Regions from separate parts of the Candidatus Clostridium radicumherbarum genome, predicted to be linked through region 1. Evidence: riboswitches for the same ligand, from Rfam matches in the RefSeq annotation. Region 1 holds a riboswitch; the other holds the start of a gene.
The links. A riboswitch is a leader RNA that binds a small molecule or an ion and turns the genes downstream of it on or off. The one in region 1 is predicted to bind glycine.
Positions count from the first base shown of each region.

Region 1 (11,297 bases):
TGTTAATAGTCAAACTAACAATGAACTACTAATTACTCGAAATATTAACAATTCCATTATATCAATAAAAAATGAAAAAGTATACATGAATTTTGGAAATTTTATAATTTTTATATATATTTTTGTCTAACTATTGTGATTTTTTTATTTTTCCAGCATAATATTTTACATATTGTTACATATAATGATAAAACTCCTTGTTCAGAATAATCTGAATAAGGAGTTAACTCCAATAATCTTATTTGTATAATTCAGGTAAAATATTAACTACTTCTATTACAATAATGTTTAGCTAATTTAAACTTCCTATAAACTTTGAATTTGGGATACTTCCATCTCAATGTCTATTATTCTTTTATTTATAATTGGATGAATTAAATAAGGAGCTATGTCGCTTAAAGGTTTTAGAACAAAAAGCCTTTCATGCATTCTAGGATGTGGTATAATTATTTCTTCAGTAGAAGTAATTATATTATCATAAAGTAAAACGTCTAAATCAATTGTTCTTGGTCCCCACTTTATTGTTCTTACTCTTTTTAAATCCTGTTCTATGCCAAGTAATAAATTAATAAGTTCATTTGGTGTCAGCAAGGTCTTTAATTCAGCACAGCAATTTAAGAAATCCTCTTGTTCAGTATATCCTACTGGCTTGGTTGTGTACATGTTTGATATTTTTATAACCTTACATTTATTACTGTTTAATTTTTCAAGCGCTTCATTTATGTTTTTCTCTTTATTTCCCATATTAGTTCCTAAGGCAATATATACCTTGTGCCAGCCTCTTTCAATTTCTACTGCAGCATAATCTATAGGTTTTCCAATAGGAGCCCAAGGCTTTTTAAGTAATATTTTAACACTATTTACTGATGTATAATTTAATAAAATATAATTAGCTAATGCCTCTGCAGCAGCTTCAATTAGATCAAATTTCTTTTTTGTAAATTCTTTCTCTATGTTAACGCAGAGTTCTGCATAATTTACTGTTTTATTTAAATCATCACTTAACCCAGCCTCTCTTAAATTAAGAGAAAGCTCAAGGGAAATTAAAAATCTTTGTCCCATGTTTTTTTCTTCTTTATTAACACCATGAAAGGCATAAACCTCAAGATCCTTTATATGTATCTTATCCATATACTCACCTGCTTACTTTACTATTTTCTAATAATTGCATCGGTCATCCTGCAAACCCTTTTATTTTCTTTTATATTATGAACTCTAACAAAATCACAATTTTTCATTATTCCTATAACTGTTGTGGCAAGTGTACCTTCTCCTCTTTCTTCTGGAGGCAAATTAAGAGCATTTCCAATCATTGATTTTTTAGAAGTAGCAAGAAGTACAGGATAACCTAGAATACTAAGCATTTCAAGTTTATTCATGACTTCAAGGTTTTGCTCATAATTTTTTGCAAAACCTATACCTGGATCAACAATGATTTTATCCTCTTTTACCCCGTTAGATAGGGCAAGATTTATGCTTTCCTTTAAATCCATTATCATATCCGACATTAAATCATTATAATTATTATTTTCTCTATTATGCATTAAACAGCAAGCAACATTATACTTCGCTGCAATTTTAGCCATTTCCTTATCCTTTTTGAAGCCCCATACATCGTTGATTAGCGCAGCTCCTTCTAATATAGAACATTCTGCCACCTTAGCCTTATAAGTATCTACAGATATAGGAACGTCTATTTCCTTACTTAAAGCCTTAATTATAGGAATCACTCTTTTTATTTCCTCTTCTTCCCCAACAGGTACATGATTAGGCCTTGTAGACTCTCCACCTATATCAATAATATCTGCTCCCTCTTTTACCATTTCCTTAGCGTGATTTATGGCTTTTTCAAAATTAAGAAACTTACCTCCATCAGAAAAAGAATCTGGAGTGACATTTAATATGCCCATTATATAGGTTTGTTTTCCTAGATTAAAAAGTTTATTTCCAATATACATATCTTTGTTCATATTTTTTTCCTCCTTTTAGTCGGAAACACTGGGCAGTTTAAGATTGCTCGTTCCACTCGCAAACTGCCCGTTAAAGTCCATTTAGGACTTTAACCTCCTTAACTTCTAAGTAGTTCAAAAGCATCTTCCTTTAAGCTTTGATCTTTTTCAAAACATCCCCTAATAGAGAGAGTTTTTGTTTTACTTCCTGGCTTTTTAATACCTCTCATATTCATACAAAGATGCTCTGCTTCAATAATAACAAGTACTCCTGAAGCATCTAAATGTTCATATAAGGCATCGGCAATTTCAGCTGTCATTTTCTCTTGAAGCTGAGGTCTTTTAGCATATACGTCAACAGTTCTAGCAAGCTTACTTAGTCCAGCTACCTTTCCATTTGGTATATATGCTATATGCACCTTACCATAGAAGGGTAGAAAGTGATGTTCACACATAGAATAAAAAGGTATATCCTTCTCAACTATTATATTATTTTGTTCTACAGTAAAGGTCTTTGATAAATGAGTGTCTGCACTCTCATTAAGCCCCGAAAATATTTCTGAGTACATTCTTGCTATTCTATCTGGAGTATCCAGTAGCCCTTCCCTTTTTGAGTCCTCTCCTATTGCTTCAATTATCATTTTAACTGCTTCTTTTATTTTATTTTCGTCTATCATAAGTTTTATACCTCGTTTTCATATGTTCCTGATATATTATTATAGCATATCACTATCCTACTTCAAATTGATCAACATTCAAACAATAGTATATAAAAAAGCTATCATTTTACAAATGGTAGCTTTTTTATAAATAATAGTTATAAATTAGTATAATGGAAACTTTTCACATAAAGCTTTAACTTTATTTTTAGCTGGTGTTAAATCCCCATCCTTGTTATCTATACTCCAAGAAATTATGTCTGCGATTTCTACCATTTCCTCTTTTCCAAAACCCCTTGTTGTAGTTGCAGGAGTACCAATTCTTATTCCACTAGTAACAAATGGACTTTGTATTTCAAAAGGTACAGTGTTCTTATTTACAGTTATTCCTACTTCATCTAATAGATGCTCTGCCTCTTTACCAGTTACCCCTTTATTTCTAAGGTCTACAAGCATTAAATGGTTATCTGTTCCTCCAGAAACCAGCTTAAAGCCTCTAGAAGTTAAAGCTTCAGCTAAGGTATGTGCATTTTCTACAACTTTCTTTTGATAAGCTTTAAACTCATCAGACATAGCCTCTTTAAAACAAACTGCTTTTGCTGCAATAACGTGCATTAGAGGTCCGCCTTGAATTCCAGGGAATATAGCTTTATCTACTGCCTTTGCATACTCTTCCTTGCATAGTATTGCTCCACCTCTTGGTCCTCTTAAAGTTTTGTGAGTTGTAGTTGTTACAAAATCAGCATAGGGTACTGGACTTGGATGTACTCCAGCAGCTATAAGACCTGCTATATGTGACATATCTACCATCATGTATGCACCAATTTCATCACAGATTTCTCTTATAGTTTTAAAATCGATTATTCTTGCATAAGCACTTGCACCAGAAACTATCATTTTAGGCTTTTCCTCAAGTGCAATTCTTCTTAATTCTTCATAATCTATTACACCCTGCTCATTTACTCCGTAGGAAATAAATTTATAAAGCTTTCCTGAAAAATTAACTGGACTTCCATGGGTTAAATGTCCACCATGTGATAAGTTCATTCCAAGCACCTTATCACCAGGTTCAAGTACAGACATATATACTCCCATGTTAGCCTGTGAGCCAGAATGAGGCTGCACGTTGGCATGTTCAGCTTCAAAAAGCTTGCACATTCTATCTCTTGCTATATTTTCAGCTACATCTACACACTCACAGCCGCCATAATATCTCTTTCCTGGATATCCTTCGGCATACTTATTAGTAAGCGGTGAACCCATAGCTTCCATTACAGCACTGCTGGTAAAGTTTTCAGATGCAATAAGTTCTATCTTATTTTCCTGTCTGTCCATTTCACTTTCAATTACATTAAATATCTCTAGGTCAACTTTTTTAACATTATCTAGATTCATTACTTTCACCCCCGTAATGCTATTTTACCACAATATTCGTAATTTTCACCACTTATTATTCCTTTAATTTTATAAAAATAACAAATTAAATTTAATTCTTACTTTTTCATTGGCATTAAATGTATTGCTTCGCCATTTATCCCCATTGCAGCCTCTAAAAACGCCTCTGAAAGAGTTGGATGAGCATGCACTGTGCTTTTAATTTCCTTTAAACTGATATTATTTGCAATTGCTAAGGTACCTTCATGAATAATATCAGAGGCATGTGGTCCCATTATATGAACTCCAATGATTTTATCCTCACTAGCTATGACTTTAACAAAACCTTCACCTTCACCTAAAGCAAGAGCTTTTCCATTTGCTCCAAACATAAATTTACTTGTTTTGTATGTAAGCCCCTTAGCCTTTGCTTCTTCCTCGGTAATGCCTACAGTTGCTATTTCAGGAAAGACGAAAATGCAGCTAGGTATTATATCACTTGGCACTTCTTCAGAAAAGCCTAAGATCTTTTCTGCTGCAAACATACCTTGATGTGAGGCTGCATGGGCAAGCATTACTTTCCCATTTACGTCTCCAATGGCATATATTCCTTTCACATTTGTTTCATAATTAGAATCAACTTTAATGCCTTTTCTATCAAAATCTACTCCTACTGCTTCTAAATTTAGGCCCTGAGTCATTGGTGATCTTCCAGCAGAAATAAGCAGTTTTTCAGCTTCCACTTTAATTTCTCCCTTTTTACCTTCACCAAAAACCACATAGCCATCTTCTTGTCTTTCAATTTTATTTACTTTAGTTCCTGTATTTATCTCTATTCCTTTTTTCTTTAATGAAACGGTAAGTCGTTTTGTAATATCCCCATCAACTTGGGCAATGATATTAGGCAAAAATTCAAGAACTGTAACTTTGGTACCTAGGGAATTAAATATACAAGCAATTTCCATACCTATTACTCCTCCGCCTATAATAGCTAGAGTTTTAGGTATGCTTTCAAAATTTAAAATATTTTCACTTGTATATATTCCTTCACTATCAGCACCTTCAATTGGAGGGATGGAAGGTGCTGAACCTGTTGCAATTATTATATTTTTTGCAGTTATTTCTTCGGTGCTTTTATCTTTTAAGTAAACTTTAATAGTATTTTTATGTTTAAACTCTGCCTTGCCATTTAAAACTAACACATTATTCGCCTTTAAAAGCTGGTCTACTCCGCCAACCAATTGATCAATTACCCCTTGTTTTCTAAGATGTATTTTAGCAACATCTACAGTTAAGGCTTCTACATTAATGCCAAATTCATCTATGTGCTTTAAAGTATTTAAAAGCTCAGCATTTCTATAAAGTGCTTTAGTAGGTATACAGCCTCTATTGAGGCATGTACCACCTAGTTTATCCATCTCAATTAAACAAACCTTTGCACCAAGCTGAGCTGCTCTAATGGCAGCTACATATCCTCCAGGACCTCCACCTATTACGACAATATCTTTTTCCATAGTTATACCTTCCATCTTAAAATTGGAGTTCTTGCGGCCTTTACTTCATCTAATCTCCTTACAACAGTGTTGTGTGGAGCTTCTTTAAGAAGCTCTGGCTTTTCTTTAGCCTCCTTAGCTATAGCAATCATTGCATCCACGAATCCGTCTAAGGTTTCAAGGCTTTCAGTTTCAGTTGGTTCTATCATTAGTGCGCTATCAACTATTAGAGGGAAATAAATTGTAGGTGGATGATAACCGTAATCTATAAGCCTCTTTGCAACATCTAAGGTTGTAACACCATTTTCTTGTATCTTAAGTCCTCCGAGTACACACTCATGCTTACATACTTTATCAAGAGTCATATAATAGTCCTTAAGTTTTTCCTTGGTATAATTTGCATTTAAAACTGCCATTTCACTTGCCTTTTTAAGGCCATCATTTCCCATAGTTAATATATAGGTATATGCTCTAACTAAAATGCCAAAATTTCCATAAAAACCCTTTACTCTTCCTATAGACAGTGGCTTATCATAGTTTAAAACAAATTTATTATCCTGCTTTTCTATTACAGGAGTTGGAAGAAAAGGAATAAGTTCTTTCTTTACTCCTACAGGACCGCTTCCAGGACCACCGCCTCCATGGGGAGTTGAAAAGGTCTTATGAAGGTTTAAATGTACTACATCAAAGCCCATATCTCCAGGTCTTGTTATTCCCATAATAGCATTAGTGTTTGCTCCATCATAATATAGCAGTCCGCCAGCTTCATGAACAAGTTTTGCTATTTCACTTATATTTTCTTCAAATAGACCTAATGTGCTTGGATTTGTAAGCATTAAACCAGCTATATCGTTTCCTAAAACTGCTTTTAAGTTTTCTAAATCCACTGCTCCTTTTTCATCAGATTTTATTTCAACTACTTCAAAATTAGCTACTGAAGCACTGGCAGGATTAGTTCCATGGGCTGAATCAGGTACTATTATCTTTTTCCTAGCATAGTCTCCCCTAGCCTCATGATAAGCTTTAATTATCATAAGCCCCGTTAGCTCTCCATGAGCACCTGCTGCTGGCTGAAGAGTGAACCCATCCATACCAACAATTTCACCTAGCATTTTACTAAGATCATACATAAGTTCAAGATTACCTTGCACTGTATTTTCAGCTTGATAAGGATGAACCTCGGTAAAGTGAGGATTTGAAGCCATATCTTCATTTATTTTAGGATTATACTTCATAGTGCAGGAACCAAGTGGATAAAAACCTGAATCCACACCATAATTTTTATTAGATAATAAGGTATAATGCCTTATAACATCTACTTCACTTACCTCAGGTAATATATATTCTTTTTCTCTAAGGAGATTCTTTGGAACTAGTTCTTCCAAATTAGAGTCAGGTACATCGCATTTTGGAAGAGAATAGGCCTTTCTGCCTTTCTTTGAAACTTCAAATATAAGTTTAGTATACTCTTTCATGCTTACCTCTTACCCTCCTTATCTTCATCTACATTTACCATTAAATTAACCAGCATATCTATTTCTTCTTTTGTTCTCTTTTCAGTTACACATAATAAAATAGAATTTTTTAACTCCTCATAATCCTTATCAAGTGAATATCCGCCAAGAATACCCTCACCTAGAAGTTTATCATTTAGAACCTCTGGATTTGCAGTTCCTGTTATAGCAAATTCCTTGAAAAATGGCTTATTAAAGGCTTTCTTATATCTACCTGTTTTAATTAATTCATTATAGGCATAGTGTGCTTTCTTCATGCTTGTTTCTGCAACTTCTCTTAAGCCCTCTTTTCCCATAACTGAAAGATAAACAGCTGCAGCTAAGGCATTTAAGGATTGATTAGAGCAGATATTTGAAGTAGCTTTTTCTCTTCTTATATGCTGTTCTCTTGCCTGCAGTGTAAGCACAAAGGCTCTCTTACCGTCTATATCTTCTGTTTCACCAACTATTCTACCAGGCATTTTTCTCATTTGTTTCGTAGTAGTTGCCATAAAGCCTAGATATGGTCCTCCAAAATTCATTGGATTTCCTAATGCTTGCCCATCTCCTACAACAATATCTGCACCAATTTCTCCAGGAGTCTTTAATACTGAAAGTGAAATTGGATCTACATTCATTATTAGTAAGGATTTATTTCCATGAGTTACTTTTTCCACTTCTGTTAAGTCTTCTATTACTCCAAAGAAATTAGGATTTTGGACTATAACAGCTGCAGAATTATTGTTTAAATTAGCTTTAAGACTTTCAATATCAGTTTCCCCATCTTTTGTTTCTATTTCTACTAGCTCATCACCATGAAATCTCATATAGGTTTTTAATACTTTTCTAATTTCAGGATGTACGGCTTTAGATACTAATACTGTTTTACGTTTTGTATTTTCTGAGGCCATCATTGCAGCTTCTGCGCAGGCAGTTGCTCCATCATACATAGATGCATTTGCTACGTCCATTCCAGTTAATTCGGCAATCATAGTCTGATATTCAAAAATAGCCTGAAGGGTACCCTGGCTTATCTCCGGCTGATAAGGTGTATATGCAGTATAAAACTCTGATCTTGAAGTAATGTGCTTAACAACTGATGGAATATAATGATCGTAGGAACCAGCACCTAAAAAGCATACTAAGTCCTCACTGTCAAGATTTTTACTTGCAAGTGCCTTAACTTTTTTACTAACCTCAAGCTCAGACATGGGCTCATTTAGATTAAGTTTTCTTTTTAATCTTAAATCTTCTGGAATATCCTTAAAAAGATCTTCTAATGAGTTCATACCTAAGCTGTCAAGCATCTTTTCCTCATCTAAACTACTGTTAGGTATATATGGAAACATTATTAAGCCTCCTCATTACATAATTTTTCATAGGAATCAGCATTCATAAGTCCTTGAAGTTGACTATTATTTAATATTTCAGCACATACCATCCAATTTTCAAAAGCATCTTCATTCACTAATTCTGGATTGTCTACAATTGCTTCGTTTACTTCAAGTATTTTCCCGTCAATTGGCATAAATACATCTGAAGCTGCTTTAACTGACTCAATTGTTCCAAAGGTGTCACCTTCACTAATTTCACTGTCTACTTCTGGTAATTCCACATAAACGATGCTTCCTAATGCATGCTGAGCAAAATCTGTAATTCCGATATAAGCCTTTTCTCCTTCAACTCTTACCCATTCATGTTCCTTTGTGTACAATAATTCTTTTAATACTTTCATTTTAATTTCCTCCTCATTATTAATACTTACTAGTTTATGCGGCACGGTGTAGTCCATCTAGGACTTTAACGGCCTTTATTTTTTGTAATTTTTTGTATAAAACTTCTTGCTTATAACTTCTGCCTTTAATGATTTATTTCTTACTTGTACATTTATTTCAGTTCCTAATTCTGTGTAATTTGATTCAATAAGCGCAAGTCCAATATTTTTCTTCAAAGTTGGTGAAAAATACCCAGTAGTCACAAATCCAATATTTTTTCCTTCAGCAAAAACTTCATAGCCATGTCTTGGAATTCCTCTGTCCTTCATTTCGAACCCAACCAGCTTTCTCTTAAGCCCTTCTTCCTTTTGTTTAGCTAAAGCCTCTTTACCTATGAAGTTTTCTTTGTTTAACTTAACAAAAAAGCCCAGGCCTGCTTCAAGTGGTGTAATATCTTTTGTAATTTCATTACCATATAGTGGCAGTGTTGCTTCGAATCTTAAGGTGTCTCTGCAGCCAAGCCCCGCTGGTACCAGCCCGTAAACCTTTCCAGTCTCAAGAAGACTTTCCCAAATAGTTTCTATATTTTTATTCTCTGTATATATTTCGAATCCATCCTCACCAGTATATCCTGTTCTTGAAACTAAGCATTTAATACCTGCTATTGATACATCTTTTTTACAATAGAAAAACTTTATATCATCTAAGTTTTCAGTTGTTAAATTTTGAAGTATTTCTTGAGCCTTAGGACCCTGCAGCGCAACTTCAGAAACTTCATTTGAAACATTTATAATTTCTACCTGAAACTTGCCTTTATTTTGAAGCATCCATTCATAATCTTTATCTACGTTACTAGCATTTACTACTAGTAGGTAGTTTTCATTGTTAAACTTGTAAACTAATAGGTCATCAACTACACCGCCATTCTCATAGCACATAAAGGAGTAAATAACTTGATTTTCATTTAAAACACTTATATCATTAGTTACTAGATTTTGAACAAAGTCAAAGGCTTCTTTTCCTTTTACTTCAACCTCTCCCATATGAGATACATCAAATAAACCAGCTTTGTTTCTTACTGCTTCATGTTCCTCAATAATCCCTTCATATTGAACTGGAAGACACCAGCCGGCAAACTCTATTAGTTTTCCTCCATACTTTTCATGTGCATTATACAGCGCTGTTTTTTTAAGGTTTTCCATAACGCATTCTCCCTTCAATTATGTATTTATTTGCTTTATTAATTAAAATAAAAAGAGATATGATGGCAAAGCAATGCTGCAAGCCTTCATATCTCTCTGTATATTTACCTGAAAGTTTTAATACCCTAAGAGTATTTTTCTTCTTCGGTGCCATTTCTGAACTTTCCAGAGTTCCATCCATTAACGGTTGTTTTGCCTGAAAGCTTCTAAACCAATCGGCAATTAGTTTATTTCTTCTTCGGCTATCTCTGATAGATATCTCCCGCTAATATCATCTGATATATTAATATTAAATTTTTAATATTTATAATTTAAATATATACTATTAGGAATATTGTGTCAATTTAATTAATAAATTAACAATCTATTTGTTATAGTACCTTATTTATATTTTCAATTACTTCTTTAATCCGTAAATTATCTAAAGGAATTCCCTTGTACCAAACATCATTATCCCCAATATTCTTACTGAAATATCTTGCCTTTAAAATAACTTCGGGCCTATATTCAAAATGAAGAATATCGAAATGATTCCATTTACCACCCCAAATAAAATTATGATTTTCAAAAATACTTACTAATTCCTTTGGATAGGTTAAAAGTCTTTTTTCACCCTCCTTGATAGATGCCCATTTCCAGTAATCGTACTTGCTGCTGGCAAGGTCTATTGCAATTCCAAAGGCATGTGGACTTAGCCTATTTGTTCCAGCTATATTTCTATAATTAAAGGTGCCGCATGTTGGATATAGTGCTCTTCTTATATTGTCCTTTCCCAATGACTGAGCTTCCCGTACAGCAGCACTTAATTCCTTTGCTGCATTATTATTTCCATTAAATTGTAGAAAAGCATAACCAATATTGGCTTTTTTAAGATTAGCTTCAACTGAGCTTTTTGTACTTCCATAAACTTCTTTGAGAAGCTCATAATTTCTAAACCTTCCAGGATCATAATTCTTTTCCATTAGCCCAGTGGGAAAATCTAATGGATAGAGTTGTTCCAAAGTATCTTGCAAATCAGCATTGTTAATTTTTTCTTCAATTGACTTTGTTTTTTTATCATCATATAATATCTTTTTTCCTGATTTCATATTTATATAGATTATCCCATTTTCTTTTACTTCAAAACCAGTAATGTACTCAGGGTAGGCAAGTGTCAAACATAATAGATCCTGCTTAATGACAATATTATTTTTATCTCCTAAGGCTTTAATAGGAATCTTTAAATTCAAAAACAAAATTATTATTAGACAAAAGCTAAAGCTCTTTTTAATGCTGCTTATCATTTTGAAAATCCTCCTAATAATGTACTCTTACCAGCCAAAATTTTATGTTTTTATCGCTCCAACCTAAGTCCCAAGGCACTTTGTTTCTATCTGTATTATGGCAGCTTACTAAGGAATATCCTTTGGAAT
Region 1 is NZ_JBJHZY010000004.1:344,040-355,336, forward strand. Features, by position in the region: gene folK (2-amino-4-hydroxy-6-hydroxymethyldihydropteridine diphosphokinase) at 307-1,131, opposite strand; gene folP (dihydropteroate synthase) at 1,152-1,958, opposite strand; gene folE (GTP cyclohydrolase I FolE) at 2,069-2,623, opposite strand; gene glyA (serine hydroxymethyltransferase) at 2,774-4,003, opposite strand; gene lpdA (dihydrolipoyl dehydrogenase) at 4,102-5,496, opposite strand; gene gcvPB (aminomethyl-transferring glycine dehydrogenase subunit GcvPB) at 5,499-6,950, opposite strand; gene gcvPA (aminomethyl-transferring glycine dehydrogenase subunit GcvPA) at 6,953-8,317, opposite strand; gene gcvH (glycine cleavage system protein GcvH) at 8,320-8,703, opposite strand; gene gcvT (glycine cleavage system aminomethyltransferase GcvT) at 8,779-9,885, opposite strand; glycine riboswitch at 9,980-10,056, opposite strand; glycine riboswitch at 10,060-10,160, opposite strand; gene ACJDUH_RS17635 (M15 family metallopeptidase) at 10,257-11,168, opposite strand; gene ACJDUH_RS17640 (amidase domain-containing protein) at 11,182-11,297, opposite strand, start outside.

Region 2 (11,297 bases), on a different contig from region 1:
CCGGTTAAGGACTTTATTGCAGACATGCAAAAGAAAATTGATAAATCACCAATAAATTCTAGTATATCTATGGTAAGCCGCGGGAAGTTCTCCGTAACCAAGGATGAGAGTGGACTAAAATTAGATACACAGAAATTAGAAAAAGATATTTTAGATAAAATTAATGGAGATATTACAGGTGACATAGATATTGAAGCAAAAGTAGATACTGTACAAGCTTCAATAACTGAAGATAATCTTTCTAAAATAAATACTAGAATCTCTAGTTTTAGTACTAATTTTTCTGGTTCTTCAGCTAATAGAGCATCAAATATCATTTTAGCTACAAAAAGCATAAATGGTAAGGTCTTAATGCCGGGGGATACATTTAGTTTTAATGGTGTTGTAGGTGAGAGAACTGCTCAAAAGGGCTACAAAGAAGCACCTGTAATTGTAGGAAATAAGCTTGATTCTGGGCTCGGCGGAGGAATTTGTCAAGTGTCAACTACTATGTATAACGCAGTAATTCGCGCAAACATTAATGCCACTGAGAGATCACATCATACTTTGCCATCGCATTATATAGGTCTTGGCATGGATGCTACAGTTGATTATGGAAATATAGACTATAAGTTTAAGAACACATTAAATTTTCCAATATATATTGAAGGCTATGCTCAAGGAACTAATTTAGTATTTAATATATACTCAGATAAAACTTTGACTAACAGAACCTATGATTTAGTCAGTGAAACTTATGACATAATTCAGCCTGGTACAAATTATATTGATGATCCTAATTTATATGAAGGTGAGACAGTTCTTGATCAACCTCCATCTATTGGGTATAAGGTAAGAGTATATAAAAAGATTTATGAAAATGGAAAATTAGTTGGACAGGAACTTATTTCTAATGAAACTTATAAAAAAGTAGATGAAGTTATTAGAAGAGGAACAAAAAAGAGATAAAAAGGATATTATGACTCAAAATAGACATGCATAAAGTGGCATGTCTATTTTTTTCTCATAATTAGTTGTATTACAATTTAGTAACGTTTGGCTTAAATAATTTTATTACAGAGTACGTTATAAATGGAAACTTATTGTAAAAATAAGTTTTAATATGTTATAATTTGATTATTATGTCAATTTGATACTAAGGAGGAAAGTATAGTGGAAAGTGAACAGATAATTAAAAATATTGTATATAATATGGAAAAAGTTATAATAGGTAAAAGGTACGAAATCTACAATATAATGAAAGGAATTATAGCTAATGGTCATATATTAATAGAGGATGTTCCAGGAGTTGGAAAGACTAACTTAGTTAAGGCCTTAGCAAAATCAGTAAATTTGTCCTACAGCAGAATTCAATTTACCCCAGATCTTTTACCTTCAGATATAACAGGTATATCTATATATAATCAAAAAAATATGGAATTTGAATTTAGACGAGGCCCAATATTTGCAAACATAGTTTTAGCAGATGAGATTAACAGAACATCACCTAAAACTCAATCGGCATTACTTGAAGTTATGGAAGAGAAACAAATTTCAGAAGGGAATTATACATATCTATTAGATAAGCCATTTTTCGTTCTTGCAACACAAAATCCAATAGAAAGCGAAGGAACCTTTGTACTTCCCGAAGCACAATTAGACAGATTTATGATTAAGGTGAGTATAGGCTATCCAGAAAAAAAAGATGAGGCTGAAATTTTAAAAATTTATAGAAATAAGGAACCCCTAGAAGAACTGCAAAGTGTTGCAGAACCAGAGGATATTATTGAGCTTCAGAATTTATCAAGAAATGTGAAGGTGAAAGATGACATAAATGAATATATAGCAAATATAGCTGATGCTACAAGAAATAATAAATATCTTGCATTAGGCTGCAGCACGAGAGCATCTATAGCCTTATTAAAAATTTCCCAAGCCAGTGCTTTAATTAATGGGAGAGATTATGTAATTCCAGAGGATATTAGGGAAAATGCGCTCCTGGTTTTAAACCATAGAGTAGTTGTCTCCTCTCTTGCTAGGGCAAATAACTATGATAGTGAGGATGTAATTAGGGACATCATTAAAACCGTTTCCCTTCCAAAGGTGAAGTAAAATGTTTAAGGTAAGTATTAAGTTTATTTTGCTATTACTTGTTTCTTATATTTTTGCAATAGTTGAAGGAGGAAATTTACCCTATGGAATTTTTCACGGACTGCTTTTAACCTTTTTGATTGGTTTTATTTATATTTTAATAAAACAAAAGAATATTAAAATTCAAGTGAAATTCAATAACAAAATCTATAGTTCAGGAGAAGAGCAAGAATTTACCACTATTATAAATAATTATGGTTTCTTACCTGCACCTTATGTTCTTTTATATAACAATGCATTAGAACAAATTAACTTGAAGTACAATGGTGATGCAGTGGCACTAAATCCTGCTGATAGTGTGTGGATTAGAAACGTAGTAAAATTTAATAAAAGAGGACTGTATAATTTTGGAGAAATGAGTATAAAGGTAAGTGATTTATTTTCTATTTTTGAGAGAAAAAGAAATATTAACTTAGATATACCTATTAAGGTCTATCCTAAGGTATATGAAATTTCAAAGTTTACTTCAAATGGTAGTGATATTTTCAAAAATGCTATAAGCAATATAAGTAATATTGAAGACTTATATAGTACAAAAGAAATAAGAAAATATAATATAGGTGACAATTTAAAAAAGGTTAATTGGAAAGTAAGTGCAAAGCACGGTGAGTTGTATGTGAAAAACCCAGATTTAGTTTCTGGGGAAGAAAGTAATATTTTTCTTGATATGAGTAAATCAAACATATTAATTTCAGAAGACGAGATAAAAGAAGAGCAGTTAATAGATTTGTGTGCTTCAGTAATAAGTCATATGCAATTAAGAGGAATAAAAACTAAATTATTTATTAACACAAAATTGCCTAGAACTTTTGAAATAAAGAGCAGAAATGACTTTAATGAGTTAATGGAGTTTTTCCTAACCCAAAAAAGTGATGGTGAAAATGATTTTTCAATGTTTATTAATTCTAATATAAATAAAATACCTGCATTAAGCTGGATTGGTATTATTACTACAAATGTTAACAGGGAATTAAAAGACAATTTATTATTATTAAAAGACAAAGGGTATAATATTACTGTTTTTTATTCGACTTTCTCTTTAAAGGATATTACTTATAATGAAATATTAAAAAAGTCGCAGATTGAATGTCTTAGCTTGTTAGACATAATAAATAAACAGGAAAGTAAGGTGAAGATATGAGCTTTATTAAAGAGAATAAAATGTTCATATTTTTAATATATGTGAATATGTTAGTCATACTTACTCTTATTAAAATCTGCTACAAAATAGAAAAATTTAATTATCTATATGTAAGTATCTTGATGCTAATAGGCTTTATTGTATATTGGTTTTGTCACAGCGTTTTAAAGAAAAAAATTTTTAAGTTTTTCTTTACTTTAATTATAATATTTGGAGCAGCAATATATTATTTTTTAAATTCCGGCTATGTAATGAAGCTAATTGAGGAACAGATTATTAATAATATTATATATATTAACGATTTAGTTAGTCAGGCCATGCCAACAGGCTTTATATACTATAAACCTATTTTTATTTTAATACTGCCCATGATTATATTTTTAATAATCTTTTTTACTACAAAAGGACTCTTAAACTCTATATTAATATTTAATTTCGCCATAATAACTACACTTTGGTATCTTGGATATACTGATGAAATTAAAAAATTTTTATTTTATTATATATTGGTTACATTAATCACCTATTGTATTAATTCCTTCAAGAAAAATGTTAGAAAGCTAAACAAAAAAGGTGTAAAAGTAAATATTAAAAGCCAAAGAATTTTTTTATATACCATCATTTTATGCGTTATAATTGCTGGGATTACTGATTTTCTTCCCCAGAACTTTAAAGGAAAATACAGTGCAGATATAAAAGGAAAATTCGTAAATAAATATGTAGAAAATGGTGAAGCAGATACAAGTAAGGCAGTAAAACTCAAATATGATTTATCTTTTTCGGGTTATAACAAAAATGGAAACAAACTTGGGGGGCCAGTAACAGTTGATAAAAACCTTGCTTTTAGGGTTAAAAGTGATGGCACATATTATCTTAAAGGTGATGTAAAGGACTTTTATAATGGATTTAATTGGTCTAATAGTAATGTTAAGTATTATCTGCAGAGCGATAAGAACATGTCAATGTTTCAAGATAATTTTTCTAAGAGCTTTATAGGTGAAAGTAAGTCTTTAACAATATATCCTGAAGGTTTAAACAGCTCTACTTTATTTACGCCTGAATATGCCTATAATGCAGTAGTAGAGAAAGGTAATATCTTCTATGATGATATCCCAACCTTTGTAACGAGCAGCGTTGTGAAAAAACCCTATCAAATTAGTTTTTATAAATTAAATGGCTATGGATTAAATATCCATGATTATGGTATTAGTACTGATAAAAATGAAGTAGGAACCCTATATTATAATGATTGGTATAAGAAGTATCTAGAGCTGCCTGATAATCTAAGCTCAAGAATATATGATTTAGTTTATTCTCTAACAAAAGATAAAAAGTATAATTATGAAAAGATTCAAGCAATAAATAACTACTTAAAATCAAATTATAAATATAGTTTAAAGGTTTCTAATGTACCAGATGGGCAAGAATTCCTTGATTATTTTTTATTTACAGAGAAAAAGGGGTACTGTACTTACTTTGCAACAGCAGAAACCATTATGTGCAGAATTGCAGGCATTCCAGCTAGATATGTGGAAGGCTTTAATATGGTAAATGAAAAAGACAACAATGGCTTATATGAGGTTAAAAATGAAGATGCCCATGCATGGACTGAAGTTCTTTACATGCAGACTCCTACATCAGGACTCTGGTATACAGTTGATGCAGTTCCAAATGCTGTTGAATACATTCACAAGGAAGAAGAGGCTGACAAAGGTAGTATTTTTACACAAAACGGTAATGCCAATAACGGAAAACAGGCTCCAAGTAAAGGAGCTAAAGAAGAGGCAGGAGATATTGGTGCTAATACTTCAAAAAAAGGAATAAACCAAAGTATATTGTATATTATTTATGCAATTTTACTAATTATATTATTAAACTTACTATTTATTTTTAACTTTAAAATTAAGAAACATGCTATATTGAAGAAGCCCAGTATAGTTCCTCTATATAAATATTCACTAGAAAGGGTTGAAGCTTTAGGTATTAAAAAGCCAGAAACTTTGACAGATCTGGAGTTTATTGATTCATTAGAGAGTGTACTTTCATTAAAGTTAAAGGAAATATGTAAGCTAGCCTATGACGAATACTTCGGCGGCATAGGTGTGCAGGAATTTAACAGAGAAGATTTTTTTAAGTTTATTGAAAGCTATCTAGCAAAAAGACAAAATAAATTTATTTATTTCATAAAAAAATATTACTATATAGGTAAAATCTCTTTAATTAGAAACAAAATTATGATATTATATAAGAGTATTAAAAATATTAACACATAACGCAGAAGTGCTGGAATTGGCAGACAGGCTGGTCTCAGAAGCCAGTGTTTAACCACGTGTGGGTTCAAATCCCATCTTCTGCACCAATTTAAAAATAATTACCACTGATAAGCATTTATCGGTGGTATTAATTTAAATAAACATAATTGGAAGGTGGGATATGAATAATAAACTAGAAAGTATAAAAAAATTAACTTTGAGCTGTTTTATTTTTTTAGCAATAAGTATTAATTTGATTTATGCAATTAACATCCGTATGCATAGTACAAGCAATTCTCAAGTCATTAAAATGGTATTAGCTGCTGGTAACCAGGGAAATATCTCTATTTCAGAGAGCAGTTATTTTAAAAAATACATTATTAGCTGCGATAGAGAAATTGAAAAATTAAACTTAGAAGACAATAAAGATTATATTAACATCAACCTAAAAAAGGATGAGGCAGAAAGTATAAATCTTAATGGAGACAAGAAATTACAAGACCAGGATCTTGGTTATAACATTACAAAAGATGGTTACATTCTAAAGATTAAAAAAAAGCTAGAGCATAATAATTTTGTAAGTATTGATAGGAACAATAAGAAAAATATTATTATTCTTATTTCAAAAGTGGACAAGCCTTTTACTCATAGTGTTGTAATTGATCCAGGCCACGGCGGTGTTGATAAGGGAGCCAATTATGGCAGTTTATATGAGAAGGATATCAATTTAAAGATTGCAAATTACGCTGCTGATCAGCTTGAATTCAGCGGCATTAAAGTAATTTTAACAAGAGATGAAGACAAATTATTACCACTTAAAGAAATTGGAGATATTACAAATTCGTCTTTAGCTGATATCTTTGTATCAGTACATGTTAATGAGAACAAAGAGAGTAAATACTGTGGTGTTTCTAGTTATTATTATGATCCTAATGGATTTCAAACTGAAGAAAGAATTAGACTTGCAAAAACTATGCAAAGTGAACTTGTGAAAAGCGATTCTTGGAAGAATGTAGGTATTCTTAGACAGAACTTTGCAGTATTAAGATATAGCAATATACCTAGTGTACTTTTAGAATGTGGATTTATAAGTAATACCGAAGATAGAAATAAATTAACTCAGGATAATGTTCTTAGAAATTATGGAGATAATATAGCTAAGGGAGTTATTAAATATTTTCAGAAAAATAATAACTAATTTAACACGGGTTATTCCCGTGTTTTTGTTTTGAAGCAATATTTTTGCTATAATATATTACATATGAACTAACGAAGGAGGCAGATATTTAAAGATGATTAAGCTGTTATGTATGGATATGGATGGTACACTTTTAAATACCAGAGGTGAGATAAGTAAAAAAAACTTAGATACTATTAAAAAAGCTCATGACAAAGGTGTAAAAGTTACTATTTGTACAGGAAGAATATTCACTTCAGCTAGATATTTTGCTGATTTAATAGGAATAAAGGTTCCTATCATTGCTACAAATGGATCCTACATTCGTGAAAAGGACAGAGATGAAATAATATATAAAGCTGTACTTGGTAAGAGAAAATGTGAAGAGGTCTTAAATGTTCTTAGGAAGTATAAAATTTACCCACATTTTAATTCTCCCAATACTGTTTTTACAGAAAAAATAATATATTCATCACAAAGCTATGCCAATATGAATAAGACACTGCCAAAGGACAGGCAAATAGATATACAAATTGTAGATGATTGGAATATTATTTTTGATAAATATGAAGATGAAATATTGAAGTGTATATGTATTGACGAGGATATAGAAAAAATTCAGGCAGCAAAAATAGAGCTCAAAAATAATGGAGAACTAGAAGTTGTAAGTTCTAATAAGAATAATTTTGAGGTAATGAACAAAGGAGTTTCTAAGGGAAGAGCTGTAGAAGTTTTGGCAGGATTCTATAATATAAACAAAGAAGAGATAATGTGCATAGGGGATAATGAAAATGACTTGTCTATGATTAAATATGCTGGGACGGGTGTGGCAATGGGAAATGCAGAAGAATTTGTAAAAGAAGCAGCAGATTATGTTACTTCCACTAACGATGATGATGGGGTGGCAAAAGCTATTGATGAACTAATTTTACATAATTAATAGCTATCTTTACTAGAATTAAACAATAATATAATATATATATAGTGAAGATTTAAGGATTTATTGAGGAGATGAAAATAAATTTGAATTTAAATATTGTTTTGTTTGAGCCTGAAATTCCACAAAATACAGGAAATATTGCTAGAACTTGTGTATTAACTAATTCTAAATTACATCTGATTAAACCTCTTGGCTTTAGTCTTGAGGAAAAGCATTTAAAAAGGGCTGGATTAGATTACTGGACATATTTGGATATGGAGGTACATGAGTCTTACGAGGATTTTAGAAAAAAGTATCCTGAAGGGAATTTCTATTTTTCTACTACAAAAGGCAAAAAGTTTTATACTGAAGTAAGTTACAAAGAGGGAGATTTTATTATATTCGGAAAAGAAACAGCTGGGCTGCCCGATTATATTCGTAATGACAACCTAGATAATCTAATAAGGGTTCCAATGCTTGAAAGCAGTACAAGATCTTTAAATCTCTCCAACACTGCAGCTATCCTAGCTTATGAAGCATTAAGACAAATGAATTTTCCAAACATGAAGTAGGAGGAGAAATAAAATGGATAAGATTAAAATAGTTACTGATAGTACCTCAGATTTGCCATTAGATATTATAAATAAATATGACATAGAGGTACTCCCCCTTACAGTACATTTTGGAAAGGTCACTTATAGAGATGGAGTAGATATAAAACTCCCTGAATTTTTACAGAAAATAAAAACTTCTGATGTTTTTCCTACTACATCACAAATCAATCCTCAAAGCTTTTATGAATGTTATAAAAAATATTTAGAAGAAGGTTATAAAATACTATCAATACATATTTCATCTAAAATGAGTGGGACATACCAATCAGCATGTATTGCTAAAGATATGCTGCAAAGCGGGGATGTTTTTGTTATAGATAGTTTAAATGTTACTTCGGGCCTTGGTCTTTTAGTTTATAAAGCCTGTATTTTAAGAGAATTAAATTACTCCTTTGAGGAAATAAATAAAAAGCTTATGGAAATTATTCCTCATGTAAAAAGTGCGCTATCCTTTGAAAGCTTAGAAAACCTAGTTAAGGGAGGCCGGCTATCAAAGACAGCAGGAATGGTTGGCAGCATATTAGGCTTAAGATTAATTCTAGAGATAAAAGATGGGGAAATAGCTGTAATGGACAAGGTTAGAGGAAGCAAGAAAGCTAGCAAAACCATAGTAGATTATGTTGAGAAAAAAGGTATCAAGGACAATGAGCCTTCATTTTTACTGCAAGCTGATAATAAGGACGTCTATGAGGTTTTAAAGGAATACCAGGTATTAAATTGCAGGGAATTTGTTGAATGTGAAGTAGGATGTGTAGTTGGTACTCATTCAGGAAGTGGTGCAAGCGGTATTTTTTTCATTGAGAATTATTAATTCTGAAATATTATATTCAGCACTCATAAATTTTGAGAGAAATTAATTCAAAAAACTATAGCAATTTTATTATGTATATAATATAATAACATTAAGGAAATAATACCTATATAATATTGATGGATGAAACTTTCGAGAGATAATCATTTATGATAGCCGAAGGAATAAGCAGGAAAGCCTAAAACCTGTGAAGCTCTCAGGCAAAAGTATCGAAAGTGGACATATCTCTGGAAAGCTTGAACTATTTAAATTAGAAGTTCATCACCGAAGGAGTAAATCTCTCAGGTTAAAAGACAGAGTACAATGGCGTAAGGCTTTGTACTTTGTCTTTTTTGTTTTATGACTGTACAAGAATTATATTATATTTTTCTTGAAAACCTATACATAATTTGGAGAATAATGTATGATTGAATCAATTATTGTTGTAACCAATAATACTTTGGTAGAAGAAAATTTAGGAAATAAGTTTTCTGTAAATTTCATTAATGGAAGTGCTGTTGATGTTTTAATTAAGGCTAGAGACTACGTTCATAACAATCATAGGCTCCTGACACATCCTTTAATAAGCAGCATTAAACCAAATGAAATGCCTTTTAGAACGATTATAATATCTAAACAAAAGGAAAATAATATAGATATGGAATCCCTAGAGCTTATAGAGAATAGTATCAGTACTACTAATAAGTTCATGAAGGATTTTGGCATTCCTAATTGGAATGAGAGCATATTGAATGATTTCCAATTAATAGACTTTGATATTATATATAATGCCATTAATTAATTTTTAAAGGAGGTAAGTACATGGCACATATTTACGATACTATAATAATAGGCGGGGGACCTGGAGGTTTATCAGCAGGTCTTTATGCTGCAAGATCAAAAATGGATACTTTACTTATTGAAAGAGCAAAATTTGGAGGGCAGACTGCAACTACTGATGAACTTGAGAATTATCCAGGTTCTATAGAGGATTGTACTGGTCCATCTTTAATTGAAAGAATGAGAAAACAAGCAGAAGAGTTTGGTACTAAATTTGTTAAAGATGAAATAACTGAAGTTGATTTTTCAGGTAAAATCAAAAAGCTTATAGGTAAGAAAGAAACATATGAAGCTAAGACAATAATAATAGCAACAGGAGCATATCCTAGGCTTGCTGGGTTCGAAAACGAGTTAGAACTTAGAGGTAAAGGCGTATCTTATTGTGCAACTTGTGATGCTGACTTTTTCACAGAGCTGGATGTTGCTGTAGTAGGTGGTGGTGATTCTGCACTTACAGAATCTATTTATTTAACTAAGTTTGCAGAAAATGTAACAATCATTCATAGAAGAGACCAATTTAGAGGAGCAAAATCCATACAAGACAAAGTTTTTAACAATCCTAAAATAAATATTATTTATGATTCCGTAGTTGAAAAAGCTAATGGAGATGAGATATTAGAAGGGCTAGTACTTAAAAACGTTAAGACAGGGGAAGCTAGTGATTTAAAGGTCGATGGATGCTTTGTTTTTGTAGGATATCTACCAATTACAGAACTTTTCACAGGCAAAATAAATTTGGATGAAACAGGGTATATAATTACTGATGAAGAAATGAAAACTAATGTGCCTGGAGTATTTGCAGCAGGAGACGTTAGAAGAAAGTCCTTAAGACAGGTTATTACAGCTGCTGCAGATGGAGCAATAGCTGCAACTAATGCAGAGCATTATTTAGAAAATGAATTTAATGAAATTTAGGAGGTAAAAGAAAATGTTAGAATTAAACAAGGATAATTTTGAGACAGAGGTATTAAATTACACTGAGATGCCTGTATTTGTTGACTTTTGGGGAGATAAATGTGAAATCTGCAAGGAACTAATGCCTGGAGTACATGAATTAGAACATAAATATGGTGATAAAATAAAATTTTCTAGTCTTAATATAAGCAGTGCTAGAAGGCTTGCAATTGGCCAAAAGGTATTAGGACTTCCTACAATGATAATTTATAAAAATGGCGAAAAGGTCAGCACAATTACACCTGACAAAATAAGCAGTTTAGATGATGTAGAAAATTTTTTAAAGAGTGTTTATGAAACACTATAATTCATAAAAAAATGAACAATGAAAACATAACTGATTATACTTTCATTGTTCAAAATACATAAAAGATAATTTGTCAATTAACAAACAATCCAAAATCTACTACAATAATGAATTACAATTAATAAATTAAAATTATTAATTGTTAATTATAAATTTATTTTAATAAGGAGGTG
Region 2 is NZ_JBJHZY010000001.1:1,239,165-1,250,461, forward strand. Features, by position in the region: gene ACJDUH_RS05865 (VanW family protein) at 1-948, shown strand, start outside; gene ACJDUH_RS05870 (AAA family ATPase) at 1,153-2,091, shown strand; gene ACJDUH_RS05875 (DUF58 domain-containing protein) at 2,093-3,271, shown strand; gene ACJDUH_RS05880 (transglutaminase-like domain-containing protein) at 3,523-5,544, shown strand; tRNA gene ACJDUH_RS05885 (tRNA-Leu) at 5,546-5,630, shown strand; gene ACJDUH_RS05890 (N-acetylmuramoyl-L-alanine amidase family protein) at 5,705-6,721, shown strand; gene ACJDUH_RS05895 (Cof-type HAD-IIB family hydrolase) at 6,816-7,640, shown strand; gene trmL (tRNA (uridine(34)/cytosine(34)/5-carboxymethylaminomethyluridine(34)-2'-O)-methyltransferase TrmL) at 7,724-8,191, shown strand; gene ACJDUH_RS05905 (DegV family protein) at 8,205-9,044, shown strand; glycine riboswitch at 9,168-9,266, shown strand; glycine riboswitch at 9,270-9,343, shown strand; gene ACJDUH_RS05910 (GrdX family protein) at 9,448-9,825, shown strand; gene trxB (thioredoxin-disulfide reductase) at 9,846-10,778, shown strand; gene ACJDUH_RS05920 (thioredoxin family protein) at 10,792-11,124, shown strand.
Region 2: linked by a shared signal. The riboswitch ahead of ACJDUH_RS05910 (GrdX family protein) and the one ahead of gcvT (glycine cleavage system aminomethyltransferase GcvT) in region 1 are both predicted to bind glycine.